Regions from separate parts of the Clostridium neonatale genome, predicted to be linked through region 1. Evidence: riboswitches for the same ligand, from Rfam matches in the RefSeq annotation. Region 1 holds a riboswitch; each other region holds the start of a gene.

The links. Region 1 has a riboswitch for cyclic di-GMP ahead of flgB (flagellar basal body rod protein FlgB). Riboswitches for the same ligand answer to the same signal wherever they lie in the genome.
Region 2: linked by a shared signal. The riboswitch ahead of CNEONATNEC86_RS06345 (NPCBM/NEW2 domain-containing protein) and the one ahead of flgB (flagellar basal body rod protein FlgB) in region 1 are both predicted to bind cyclic di-GMP.
Region 3: linked by a shared signal. The riboswitch ahead of CNEONATNEC86_RS09020 (response regulator) and the one ahead of flgB (flagellar basal body rod protein FlgB) in region 1 are both predicted to bind cyclic di-GMP.

Annotation. Positions count from the first base shown of each region.
Region 1 covers NZ_UICR01000002.1:1,174,137-1,178,735, forward strand. Annotated here, with positions in the region: gene fliF (flagellar basal-body MS-ring/collar protein FliF) at 1-1,085, opposite strand, end outside; gene fliE (flagellar hook-basal body complex protein FliE) at 1,118-1,423, opposite strand; gene flgC (flagellar basal body rod protein FlgC) at 1,432-1,842, opposite strand; gene flgB (flagellar basal body rod protein FlgB) at 1,856-2,251, opposite strand; cyclic di-GMP riboswitch class I at 2,574-2,657, opposite strand; gene CNEONATNEC86_RS17005 (flagellin) at 2,787-3,629, opposite strand.
Region 2 covers NZ_UICR01000001.1:1,402,129-1,406,727, forward strand. Annotated here, with positions in the region: gene CNEONATNEC86_RS06330 (GH32 C-terminal domain-containing protein) at 1-64, shown strand, start outside; gene CNEONATNEC86_RS06335 (PTS transporter subunit EIIC) at 146-1,594, shown strand; gene CNEONATNEC86_RS06340 (VOC family protein) at 1,697-2,086, shown strand; cyclic di-GMP riboswitch class I at 2,281-2,364, shown strand; gene CNEONATNEC86_RS06345 (NPCBM/NEW2 domain-containing protein) at 2,526-4,599, shown strand, end outside.
Region 3 covers NZ_UICR01000001.1:1,949,231-1,953,829, forward strand. Annotated here, with positions in the region: partial or broken gene CNEONATNEC86_RS09010 (iron-containing alcohol dehydrogenase) at 1-628, shown strand, start outside; gene CNEONATNEC86_RS09015 (aspartate aminotransferase family protein) at 687-1,901, shown strand; cyclic di-GMP riboswitch class I at 2,164-2,245, shown strand; gene CNEONATNEC86_RS09020 (response regulator) at 2,327-2,692, shown strand; tRNA gene CNEONATNEC86_RS09025 (tRNA-Cys) at 2,789-2,863, opposite strand; gene CNEONATNEC86_RS09030 (DUF6873 family GME fold protein) at 3,037-3,741, opposite strand; gene ytxC (putative sporulation protein YtxC) at 3,927-4,599, shown strand, end outside.

The DNA.
Region 1 (4,599 bases):
AAAACTGATGCTGTTATTCTCTTAACTTCACCTGGCGCAGCTATTACTTTAGTTTCACTTTTTCCCACTTCATAATTAGTTTTTTGGTCCTCTTTTGATGAAGTATTATTGTCATTTCCATTAACAATTTCATTACTCATATTATTATCTACTGGGCTTTCGCTGACCTGTCCAGTAGATGAATTGTTTTGTTCCCTACTACTTTCTTGACTAATTATTACTTTATTAGGATCAACAACTGTTTGAGTCTTTTGAGTAGAATCAAAATCTAAATTAGCATTTATCGTAGCCTTAACCTTATTTTTTCCAGCGACTGGTTCTAATAAATTAACTACTTCTTTTTGAAGCCTCTCTTCGTAATTCTTTTCTAAGGTATGCTGCTTTGTTATTGTTTCATCATCTACAGTATTTTGTCCATCTTCAATATCCTTAGTTAGTAAATTCATGTTACTATCAACTACTGTGATATTTTCTTCTGGAATATTTTTATTGCTTTTTGAAACTAATGCTACTATAGCCTTTACTTGATTTTTATCTAAACTTTCGCCTTGCTTTAATTTCAAAGTAACTGAAGCCTTTCCAGGTTCTTTATCTGTTACGAATACAGAATCTGTTGGTTCTGTAATATGTACCCTTGCTTCTTCTATTTGTTCAAACCCCTTAATAGTTCTTTCTAATTCTCCTTCAATCATTCTCTTCTTATTTAATTGAAATTGTTCATCTGTCATACCAAATGAACTAGAATTATCCATAAGTTCATACCCTATAGTTCCTGAGGTTAAACTTGGAGCTAATTTAAGTTTCAATTCATCAACTTTTTCTTTTGGTACTAGAATGGTGTTAGTATCACTTTGACTTTTATATGAAACACCGTCATCTTCTAAAGTTGACATAACCGTTTGAGCATCTTTTGCATCAAGATTTGAAAATAAAACCTTATATTTATTTGCATTTGAATAAATGATAGCACTTATTATTGCAGCAATTATAGCTATCACCGCAACAATTTCTACAATCTTCACTTTTTTGCTCTGCGATTTAAACTTTTCTAAAAGCTCCTTAACTTTCTCTAAAAGTTTTTTCATTTCAAGCTCCCCTTACATATCCTCTTGCATTTTTATTGCATCTTAATTAATTCTTTATACCCTTCAACCAGCTTGTCTCTAGTTGTAGTTAAAAACTGCAAACTTAAATTTGCTTCTGCTGCTTTCACCATAACTTCATCAATTGTAACATCATCACCTTTTACAAATGCATTTGTTGTGGCATTTGATTCTGTTGCGGCTTCATTAACATTGTCTACACATTTTTTTAACATACTAGAAAATTCATTACTATTACTAGTTGCATCCTTACCATCATTTTCTTCAAACTTATTTTGAAACTGCTGTAATCTTAAATTAAAATTATCTTCTATTCTCATCTATATACCTACTTTCCTATTTCTAATGCTTTTGAAAACATTGACTTTAATGCATTAAAGGTATCTAAATTAGCTTCATACGATCTTGTTGACACCATCATATCAGCCATTTCATTTAATACATTTACATTCGGCATAGTTACATATCCGGTTTCAGGATCTGCATCTGGATGAGTTGGATCATATACCTCTCTAAGGGGAGACTCATCCTTTTGAATCTTTACAGCCTTTACTCCTGCCATATTTCCACTAGCATCTAGTGCCTCTTGAAACACTGCCACTTTTCTAACGTATGCTCCACTTCCATCAGCACTTCTTGTAGTCTGAGCATTTGCCATATTAGAAGTTATAGTATCCATTCTTAATCTCTCTGCTGCGAGTCCCGTAGCACTTATCTGCATTGAACTAAATGCATTCATTTCTTCAACCCCTTTACTTTATAACAGACTTAAGTTCATTAATTTTCCCACTTATTCTAGTAATAAGTGCATTATACTTTAGAGTGTTTGCTGCCTGATTGACTTTTTCTATATCAAGATCAACATTATTTCCATCGTTCCTCATACTTGTCCCTTTTTCTTGTTCTATGGATATGTTACCATCAATACTATTATCTCCAGATATATGTTTAGAATTTGTTTTCTTCAACTCAAAGCTCGAATTATCTTTTTCTAAATTTTCTTCAAATACTACTGCAAATTTTTTATAATCTTTTGTATTAATATTAGCCATATTATTAGCTATTACTTTAGCTCTCATATTCGATGCTTTTAACCCTTCTTTTAGCAAATTATAGTTTTCGTCTGAACCAATAGACATTATTCCCATTTCTTCACTTCCCTTTTCTATTTTAAATATATTAAAAAATAACATAAAATTCTGTTATAATCAATTAAATATTATTAATATTGTATTTTCAATATAAAAATACAATATTATCTATATTAATTATAAAATAAACATAACAATTAATCTATATATTTTTCACAGAAATATATTTATCATTAAGTATGTATCATAATAATTTCTTTTGTTGCCTTTAAAATTTTTTAATTGCTTTTTTCCATTTAAAAACAAGCAAAATAAAACTGCTATTTTTATACTAACTTTAAAATAGCAGCTTGCATCATATTTCAAAAGTAAATACTTTCTTAGCAACTGGCTGACTTAGTATTAAACCGTAGTCCCTATAGCTTTGCGTCACAAAATTTCTCTTGCTTTGCTATTAATATTTTATTATATATATAATACTATTTTTTTACAATCTTTTCAAGTAAAATTTGTATTTATTTATATTTAATGTTAAAAGTTGTTCTTAAATTAATTATAAAACATTATTTTAAGAACAACTTAAATATATAATCTATCTTACATTTGCTAAAATATTCAATGCATCCTGTGGTAATTTATTGCTTTGAGCCATTAACCCTATTCCTGAGTCAATCAATATCTTATTTTTTGTTATTTCCATAACTTCCTTTGCAATATCAGCATCTGCCAGACTACTTTGTGCACTTGTTAATACATCGCTTATTTCACTCATGCTATCACTAGTATCATCTAGTCTTGATTGAATAGCTCCATATCTGCTTCTTATATCTGTAAGACATACCACTGCATCATCAACTTTTTCAAGTGACGCCTGTGCTCCAGCTATTGATGTAACATCTATATCATCTATTTTTAAAGCAGCTGTTGATACATTAAAACGAGGAATATCAATAATTTCTCCAGATAATGTTCCAATTGTTGTTTTCATAAATCTAGTAGTGTTGGCATTATCAGTTACTAAATTATCTGATAATTTAACACCATTAAATTCTGTATTATTAGCTAACTCATTTAATGATGACTTTATCCCTTCAATTTCTTTTTGAATTACTGCTCTATCCTCATCATTAATAGTTTCCGTAGCAGCTTGAACTGTTAATTGCTTTAATCTTGATACATTATTATTCATTTCTTGAAGTGCACCATCAAAAGTTTGAAGCATAGAACTTGTATCTTGTATATTAGAGCTTGCTGCATTTCTTCCAATAACAGTCATTCTTAAAGTTTCTGCCTGAGCTATTTTATTTGGATTATCCTTCGCACTATTTATTTTATATCCTGTACTCACGTTATTCATTGCTTTAGAATAATTATCAACGTTCCTTGAATATGTCTTAAATATTCCAAGTGAATACATATTATGATTTAATCTCATATAATAAACCTCCAAAGTACTTTTTCATTTATATTTCGTTTTAATTACTTTATTTATCGGAGATTTAATTATAATCTTTAATTTATTTTCTTAAAGGATATAGTTCTGATTAATTGTAAAATGAAATTGAGCTAACAAAAAATCCATAATGGATTATCTATGCTATAATTTAATCTCTAAAGAAAGTGCAACACAAAAAACAATCACTATGAATCATAACGCGGAATAAATAAAAAATAAACACTTGGATTTCAAAGAAAGTATGACTATTGAACTTCGTCTTAATTATGTTTTTCAACTTACAAAATAGCTAAAAAGCTAAATCACACAATAAATACTATTTTTAATTAGATACATCGTGGCACAACTACACAGATTAGGCAATTAAACTACGTTAAAATGTATCTTGCAGATACTTGCGAAGATATTTATAAAAATAATCGCCAGTATTCTTGTCTCACATTTAAACACCTAGAATACAGTTATTTCATTAATTATGATGTTATAAAAGAAAAAATCATTCATGCTCACCAGATGTGAATAGGTAATGCTATCACCAACGGCAAGTTTCAACGCTTTCAAATAGTCTGTACTAAAACTTTACATGAATATATCAATCTTGACTTGCTATCTGTTCTTAATTCAGATTTACCAATAACCTGTGTAGAAAGGCTAAACCTGCAAAAGTAAATAATCATAAGAAAAAGTTATACTAAGCATCCAACTGATATCGATAATCGTGAAGAATTTGGTTATTGGTAAAAATTCAACAATGACTGTGTTCTTCTGACTATTCTCGAGCGCAAAACAAAGAGTGTCATCATTCATAAAATTACATATAAAACTACTGAACATTTATTAACACGCTCAATAGTATCCGTAACATATATATTAATAAGTTTAACAAAATTTTCAAAACTATAATAAGTGATAATACCTCTCAATTTGTTGATTTATCCACATTAAAACC
Region 2 (4,599 bases), on a different contig from region 1:
TACGGTTACAGATGGTGCTATAACTACATCGAACACAACTATATCAAAAACTTTGAATAGATAATTTAATCGAATAAAAAATAAAGTATTTCTAGCAAGATAAAACTTGATAGAAATATAATGAATATACGGGAGGATAAAACTTATGGATTTTAAGCAAATAGCCCAAGAAGTCATTGAGAATGTTGGGGGAAAAGAAAATGTTAGTAGTGCTACTCATTGTATAACTAGACTACGTTTAATATTAAAAGACAATTCTCTATATAATAGACAAGCCATTGAAAATATAAAAGGAGCTAAGGGAGTAATTTTCAACAGTGGTCAGTTACAAATTATATTTGGTTCAGGAACTGTAGAAAAAGTATATGCTGAGTTTGCTAGATTGACAGGTGCTAAAGAAGTGTCTGTTTCAGAGATGAAAAATGAAGGCATTAGTAAACAAGGAAAACTACAACAAGGATTTAAAGTATTTTCGGATATATTCATACCAATAATACCAGCTTTTATAGGAGCTGCGATGATACTTGGTATAAGATCTATTCTTACTACACAAGGTTTATTTGGAATGGAGGGTTCTCTAGCTGATAAGAGCACAACTATTGCCGATCTAGCTAAGTTCTTAAAAATAATAGCAACTACATTTGATTATTTACCAGTACTAGTAATGTACAGTGCAACAAAGCGTTTTGGTGGAAATCCTATATTAGGTCTTTTGGTTGGATTTGTTATGATACATCCAGGACTTGCAGATAGAAATCAATATGTATTAGGTACAGTAAAACCTGAATATTGGCATTTATTTGGACTTGTAATACCAGCTGTAGCATTCCAAGGAGGAGTATTTCCAGCAGTTCTTACAGCATGGTTCTTATCTAAAGTAGAAAAGATTACTGATAAGTACGCACCACAAGTTTTAGCTTATATATTAGTTCCAACCATAACTATACTATTTTCAAACTTAGCATTGTTTACTATATTTGGACCTTTAGGAAATGCGATAGGTACAGGATTAGGAGCAGTTATAGATTTATTATACAATAAAGGTGGAGCATTTGGAGCATTTGTATTTGCAGCATCACTTCAGCCACTTGTTGTCACAGGAACTCAACATGCTATACAAGGTATAGAGGCAAACTTAGTTGCTGTTACAGGATTTAACTATATACAACCAATATGGTCAGTATCTATAATAGCGCAAGGTGGAGGTGCTATAGGTATGTATCTTCTATATAAGAAAAAGTCTAAGGACAGAGAGATAGCTATGTCAAGCTTTATTCCATCATTAGTTGGCATAACAGAGCCAGCAATTTTTGCAGTTAATTTAAAGTATTCAATAATACCTTTCATTTGTTCTTTTATAGGTGCAGGATTTGGTGGGGTAATAATGAAAATATTTGATGTTAAAGCAATAGGTCAAGGGTTAACTGTACTTCCAGGTCTTACAATAGTAACACCACAAACTCTTATACCTTATATTGTAGGAAACTTAGTTGCATTTACTTTACCAATTGTATTTTTATTTATATACGATAAGGTGAAGGGTGTACCTAAAGGTTATGAGGATGTAAGCAAAAAAAATAGTAAAGCTATTTAGATTAAGATTATATAGAATTGATGAAAGCTATTATCTAAGTTAATACTTAAATCATAGCTTTTGATATAAATACACTAACAGGAAGGCGAGAGGGAAAAAGATATGAATTTAAATGAAAATATAACAGGGCTTCAACACATAGGGATACCAACATTAGTGATAGATAAAACTATAGAGTTTTATGAGAGCTTAGGATTTAAGGTGATTCAAAGAGAAAGCCTTGAAGATGGATCAAAAGTTGCGTTTCTTGAATTGAATAAGTTAATAATAGAAACATGGGAGAATAAATCTAATTTCAATGAAATTGGAGTTATAGATCATATAGCCTTAGATGTATGTGATATTGAAGCTGCTTTTAAGGATTGTAAAGAAAATAAATTAACTATATTAAATAAAAATATTGAATTTCTACCATTTTGGAGCAATGGAATAAAGCACTTTGAAATTCAAGGAGTAAATAATGAAAAAATAGAATTTTGTCAGAAGTTATAGAGTTATAAGTCAATTTATATATACTCAATTTATTCAGAATAAAGCAAATTAAAATATCTTAGCACAAATATAAAATGTTTGAATTTGCTTTCCATTAGGCCATGTTTCACTAACATGTTTTTTAAAACAATAAAATGTTTAATAAAGAGATATTGAAATTATTCTATAATGATGATAATATTCTAATGTATGTAAAATTAAATAGGCAAATTTAGAGAAATCTAGAGACGCAAAGCTATAGGGACTAAGGTTTATAACTATGTCAGCCAGTTGCCAAAGAGTACATTATACTTTTTGTTTTTTAGATTAATTTAGTAATATTACATTCTTTGAATATGTAAAATACTAAATTTATAAAGATAATATGAGGCTACTCTTTTTTTGAGTAGCCTTTTTTTAATGTACATCTTATGGGGAATAATAATTATGGGGGTAAAAAATGAATAAAAGAAAAATAGCAGCCATAGTGGCAGCCGCAGTAACTATTAATTTCTCAGTATCATCAATAGAGGCATTAGCAAGTAGAATATCAAAAGCTAAGGAAGAATTGGCCTCAACAGCAGAACCTATATTGGATAAAGAAGATATAGAAAATGCTAGTGAATTAGTAAGTGAGCAAGGAGTACAAGCTACAACTGAAGCTGCAGCAACTATAACAGAAATTGAGACAGAGCCTATAATGGAAACTACAGGTGCTGCTGTAACAGCAACTATAAGTAAATTTGATTTATTAAATAGCAGTAATATAGGTGCTTATAACGAAATATTCAAAATGGATAATTCAAATATTGAATCTATAACTAGCAATGGAGGTAACTATAATAATAATTCATCTATTGAAAACGCTATAGATGGCAATTTTACTACACATTGGGAAACAAAAAAGCAAAATAAATCTGACTTTACAAATGAAGTAGTATTTAAATTAAATGAAGAAACAACTTTAAATAGAATAGTATATGCAGCGAGACAATCATCAGCTAAGGGTAAAGGTTTTGCTAAAGAATTAGAAATATACGGCTCTCTTACTGATGGAGAAGATGATTTTACATTAGTAAGTAGCGGGGAATATAAAGGTTCTACTGGTGATGTGGTAGAAATTAAATTTAATCCAACAAAGTTTAAAAGAATAAAGTTTGTATTTAAAAAAGCTGATCAAGACTGGGCTTCAGCATCAGAATTTATGTTCTATAAAGAAGATAAATTAAGCGATAAAATGGATAGACTATTTACTGATGATACAATGAGTGAAATTAATGAAGAGTTTAATAGTATAGAAGAGATAGATGCTTTAGAGGAAGAAGTAAAAAATCATCCACTATACAGCGATTTTAAAGAATATATAGAAAATGCTAGAGAATTATTAAATGATCAAAATGTAGAAGCTACAACAGCAACTACAAAGCAATTTGAACATTATTCTAATGAAGAATATTCAAATTTATTTAAAATGGATAATAATAATATAAAGAGTATTAGCAATAATGGAGGTTATTATTCTGGACAAGTAATAACAAATGCTATCGATGGTAATGTGGATACATATTGGGAAACTAATACATCAAATAAAGGTGATTTTACAAATGAAGTAGAGGTAGAATTTAAAGACGCTGTAGAATTAAATAGAATAGTATATGGAGCAAGAAAATCTGATAGAAAAGGATTTGCACAGGAATTTGAGATATATGGTTCTACAACATCTAAAGGAGATACATATAAACTTGTAGCAACTGGTAGTCATAATAAAGTATCTGGATTAGTTGAGGCAAAATTTAATCCTACTAAATTTAAACGAGTTAAATTTAAATTTAAAAATTCAGATCAAAACTGGGCTACATTATCAGAAATAGCATTTTATAAACAAGATGTTGTAAGCGATAAAATTGATAATTTATTTACAAATGGACTAAGAAATGAATTATCAGAAGACTTTAATACTAAAGAAAAATTACAGGCTTTAGAAAATGAAACTAAAGGACATCCTTTAGAAAGTTCATTCAAAGAACCATTAGAGTTAGCAAAAGAAATACTTAATGGTGAATTGTCTACTGTAAAAGTTATTACAGCAGAACAACATGGAGATATGGTAGCGCATGCTAAAAATAATTTGAAGTTTGGCTTTGGTAATAACAATCAACCAACAGGTATATCTGCAAAACCAGGTGATGTAATAACTGTTTATGTTGATGCAGATCCAAGCAAGCCTCTACCAAGCTTAGCATTTTCTCAACAAGAGGGAAGCTTTGGTAATTGGATGAGAACAGTGAGTTTGAAGGTAGGTAAGAATGTAATAGCTGTTCCTGAGATACCACAAGATGGTTGGTATAAGCATGAGGTAACTAAAGGTGGCCCAATATATATAGTAAATCCATACACTAAAGAAGAGCAACCTAAAGCTCCAGTTATAAGATTTGCTTCGGGAGATAAATTCCCATTCCTTACAAAAGATACAAATGAAGAAGAATTCAAAAAATTCTTAATAGAATATAAAAAAGCAATGGATGAAGATATAG
Region 3 (4,599 bases), on a different contig from region 1:
AAGGCATCCATAGTAGATCCAGAGCTTATGACTACAATGCCAAAGCATATTTTAGCATCAGTTGGGTTTGATGCACTTTCTTTGTCACAATATGGAGGCATATATATCTAAAAATGCCCAGCCAATTACTACAATGATGGCACTACAGGGAATTGAATTAATAGGAAAAAATTTAGTTAGAGCTTATAAAAATCCAGAAGATATGGAAGCATTTGATGCGATAACATGGGCAAGCACATTAGGTGGAATGGTAATCAATACTGCTGGGGTAACAGCATCACATGGCATGGAACATCCTGCAAGTGGATTAAGAGATATTGTACATGGAAGAGGCCTCGCAGCATTGACACCTGTTATCTATGAGGAATCAATATGTGTAGCGCCTGAAAAATTTGCTGTAATATCAAAATTATTGGGTGGAGCTGATGAAAATGACTGTGTAAAGTCAATAAGAAAATTATTAAAAGATATAGATTTAGAGACAACACTTAAAGAGCAGGGGATAAAAGAAGAAGATATAGATTGGATGTCAGAAAATTGCTTAAAGGTATCTCAAGGAAGTATGAATATTCATCCTGTGAAATTTGAATTAGAAGATATTAAAAGAATATATAGAAAAGCACTTTAATAAAGTAGTATCAGAATTTAATTTGAATTAAATAAATTACGAGTAAGGTGAATTTATCATGAAATTAAAAGATGTAAAACTATCAAAAGAAGAATTAAAAGGATTAGTAAGCAAATATATGATTGATACTTACGAAAGATTTGATTTTGTAGCAGAAACTGCAAAAGATATGTACTTGTATGATGAAGGAGGTGATGGATATTTAGATTTTTATGGTGGTATTGCAGTTAATAGTGCAGGGAATTGTAATGAAAAAGTAGTAGCCGCTATTAAGGATCAGGTAGAAGATATAATCCATACATTTAATTATCCATATACAATTCCTCAAGCATTACTTGCAAAATTAATTTGTGAGACAATAGGGATGGATAAAATTTTTTATCAAAGTACAGGGACAGAAGCAAATGAAGCAATGATAAAAATGGCAAGAAAATATGGAGTGGATGAATATGGACCAAACAAATATAATATTGTAACAGCTAAAAATGGTTTCCACGGAAGAACATATGGATCTATGTCAGCAACAGGACAACCTGATAATGGATGTCAAATTGGATTTAAGCCAATGGTACCTGGATTTACTTATGCTGAATATAATAATTTGCAAGCATTTAAAGATGCATGTACGGAAAATACAATAGCTATAATGATTGAACCAATACAGGGAGAAGGTGGAGTACATCCAGCAACACAAGAATTTATGCAAGGGCTTAGAAAACTCTGCGATGAAAAAGGAATGCTACTATTATTGGATGAAGTTCAAACAGGATGGTGCAGAACCGGTAAAACTATGGCGTACATGCATTACAATGTAAAACCGGATATTGTGTCAATGGCGAAAGCTATGGGAGGCGGAATGCCAATAGCAGCAATATGTGCAACTGAAAAAGTGTCTAAAGCATTTACACTTGGATCTCATGGAACAACTTATGGAGGAAATCCAGTATGTTGTGCTGCTTCATATGCACAAATTAATGAATTAATTGATAAAGACTTAGCAGGAAATGCTGAAAAGATGGGAGAATATCTTAAAGCTAAGTTAAAAGAGTTACCACATATAGTAGAAGTGCGTGGAAAAGGATTATTAGTTGGGGTTGAATTTGACCAAAATATTGCTGTAGATGTTAAGCATGCATGTTTTGATAGAAAGCTTTTAATTACAGCTATTGGAGGAAATACAATTCGTATGGTTCCACCGCTAATATTAAATGAAGAGGATTGTGATAAAGCTTTTGAAATAATAAAGGAATCAGTAGATGACGTTGTTAAATAATCTGCATTAATTAAAAGCCTGTTGAGTATCTCAATAGGCTTTTTGAATATTAATATTTGAAGATGAGTAGTAGTTAAGCTTATGTTTATAATCGAAGAAATAATGTGATGTTTTTAATAATGAATTAAAAACATGAGAAATATTGGACGAAAACGTGAATTTATGTGAAAATTTTGAAGAAATGAAAATTAATGATTGAAAATTAAAGCCTTTAATGATAATATAAGTATAGAATTTAGTACAAGCTAAAAGTATAAAAAATAATTTAATAGGGCAAAGCAGTTGAAAAGCTGTGACGCAAAGCTAAAGGGCCTTTTCCTAATGGATGGCAGCCAGTTGCATTTTACATAAGGGGCTATTTCATTTAAAAAATGCAATAAAGCTCTTTTTTAATGCCTTTGTCTATTTATAAATAGGAGGAAAAAATGAGTAAAAAAATTTTGATATGTGATGATACTATATTTATGAGAAAGATGCTTAGAGAAATTTTGACAGAAAACGGTTATGAGGTAGTTGGAGAAGCTGAAAATGGAAAAGTGGCCATAGAAAAATATAATCAGTTAAGTCCAGATTTAACTTTGATGGATATAACTATGCCGGAAATGGATGGAGTTAATGCACTTATTGGGATTCTTGAAAGTGATGTTGATGCCAATGTAATCATGTGTTCTGCAATGGGACAGGAAAACGTTGTAGTTAGTGCAATAAAAGCAGGAGCCAAAGACTTTATAGTTAAACCTTTTAAAAATGAAAGAGTAGTAGAAGCGGTAAGAAGAACAATCGGAGATTAATGATGTATTAACCTAAAAAATCTAAAATAAATATGTTTTAAAACCAAAAGGAAAAAGCTCGTAGGCGAGAGAATTCTCAAGTCTACGGGCTTTTTATGGAGGCACCACCCAGATTTGAACTGAGGAATAAAGGTTTTGCAGACCTCTGCCTTACCACTTGGCTATAGTGCCTTAATCTTAATTAAATATCTTATATTAATAATATAGCTAAATTGAGAAAAAATGTTACTAAAAAATCTCATTTAAAAATAAAATCTGCATAAGCCTAGAAAAATAGGACTTATGCAGATTTTATTTTTAAAAGTAACATACAGAAACACAAATCATATTATATATGGACATGACTAAAGAGTAAGCAGACTGCCCCTGTCTATTAATTTACCTTTTCTAAGATAAATTGGCTCAATGTCATATTTAAAAAGAAACTCTTTTATTTTATTTCCGTACTTGTAATATGATAAATCACCAAAGAAAGCCATCTTGTTATTTGAAATCATTCCACCAACGCCACCTATAAATCCATAATTTAAAGATGGAAGTAGTATATCACCAGGAGGTACCAATAATATATCAAAATCATAATTTTTTAATACGTTAAAAATTCCTTTATCACTAGTTATCAATGAATTTTCTCTCACCGGCAGTATAGAACACTTGGTATAACCTTGAGGCACAGAAATAACAATTTTATAAGTTTGAGAACCAAGTAGATTTTCATCAGTATATTTTGTATTGTGTATGAAATATTTATCGGTTATAAATGCATTTAAAAAAATATCTCCAGGATATGTATTAGACAAAGTATTTTTTGAAACAATATATTTTATGTTGTTATCAAGTAGAAAATTTTTAAAATTATTATGGATTTTATTATGGATTATTACTTTATGTTCACTATCATTTTTTAAAATATTCATTTGAATATCTGGATGACCATTAATTGCTTTATATACAAGATCACATTGTGGTACCGATATAACATTAAGGTTTAAAGCAGAAAGATTCAATAATTCTTCTTTACTAATTCTATAATCAACAAAACAATACATTGAAAAACTCCTTAAGATTTATTTTATTAGAATGTTGCTACAATTATATTTTTATTCTATATATAACATGGTGTCAATAAATTTAATTTATATCTAAACATTATAGGAAAATATTCAACTTACAATTATTTAGGGAAAAAACAAATAAAATTATACATACAAATATTAAGAAGGGAGTGAAATCCATGCTTATTTTAAAATTAGCTTATGATGATGATTTGTCTTTTTCGAAAGATTTGCAAGAGCTAAGAGAACGACTTAAGAAGAAAGATATTTTAATAGGGCTTGTAGAAAGCATAGAAGGCAAGACTCATATAATTAAAATAATCTGTGAAGAAAATTGCTATAATGAAAAGATAAAAGAAATTATTAATATGTATGTTAGCAATATTTTATATAGAATTGTTATTGAGAATTATAGAAAAAAAGAAATGTTCGAGTTTTTAACTGATAATTATTTTTTCTTAAAGCAAAATGAAATATTAGAAATAGAAAATGAAATAATGAAAGTATTAAAATGTGAAGATTTAAATGATAAAGAAGGTAGCGTATATTGTTTAAATAGAATAAATTCTATAATAAACAAAATACAAGAATGCATAAGTGAAAATCAGGAGATAAATGTTGATGGTTTTTTAACATTTAGAATGAGAAAGTTACGAAAAGAAATAGAAGAAGTAATAGAGAAAGTAATTGAGATGTACATGGTAGAAAAAGAATATAATGAGTTTGTAAAACTGTTAAAATATTTTGTTAATATTCAAGAATGCAAGATAGAGGAAGTAAACATTATTATTAATGAAGATAATAAATATAAAGTAGAAGATAAAGAAGGAAGAGATTTATATAAAGATTTTT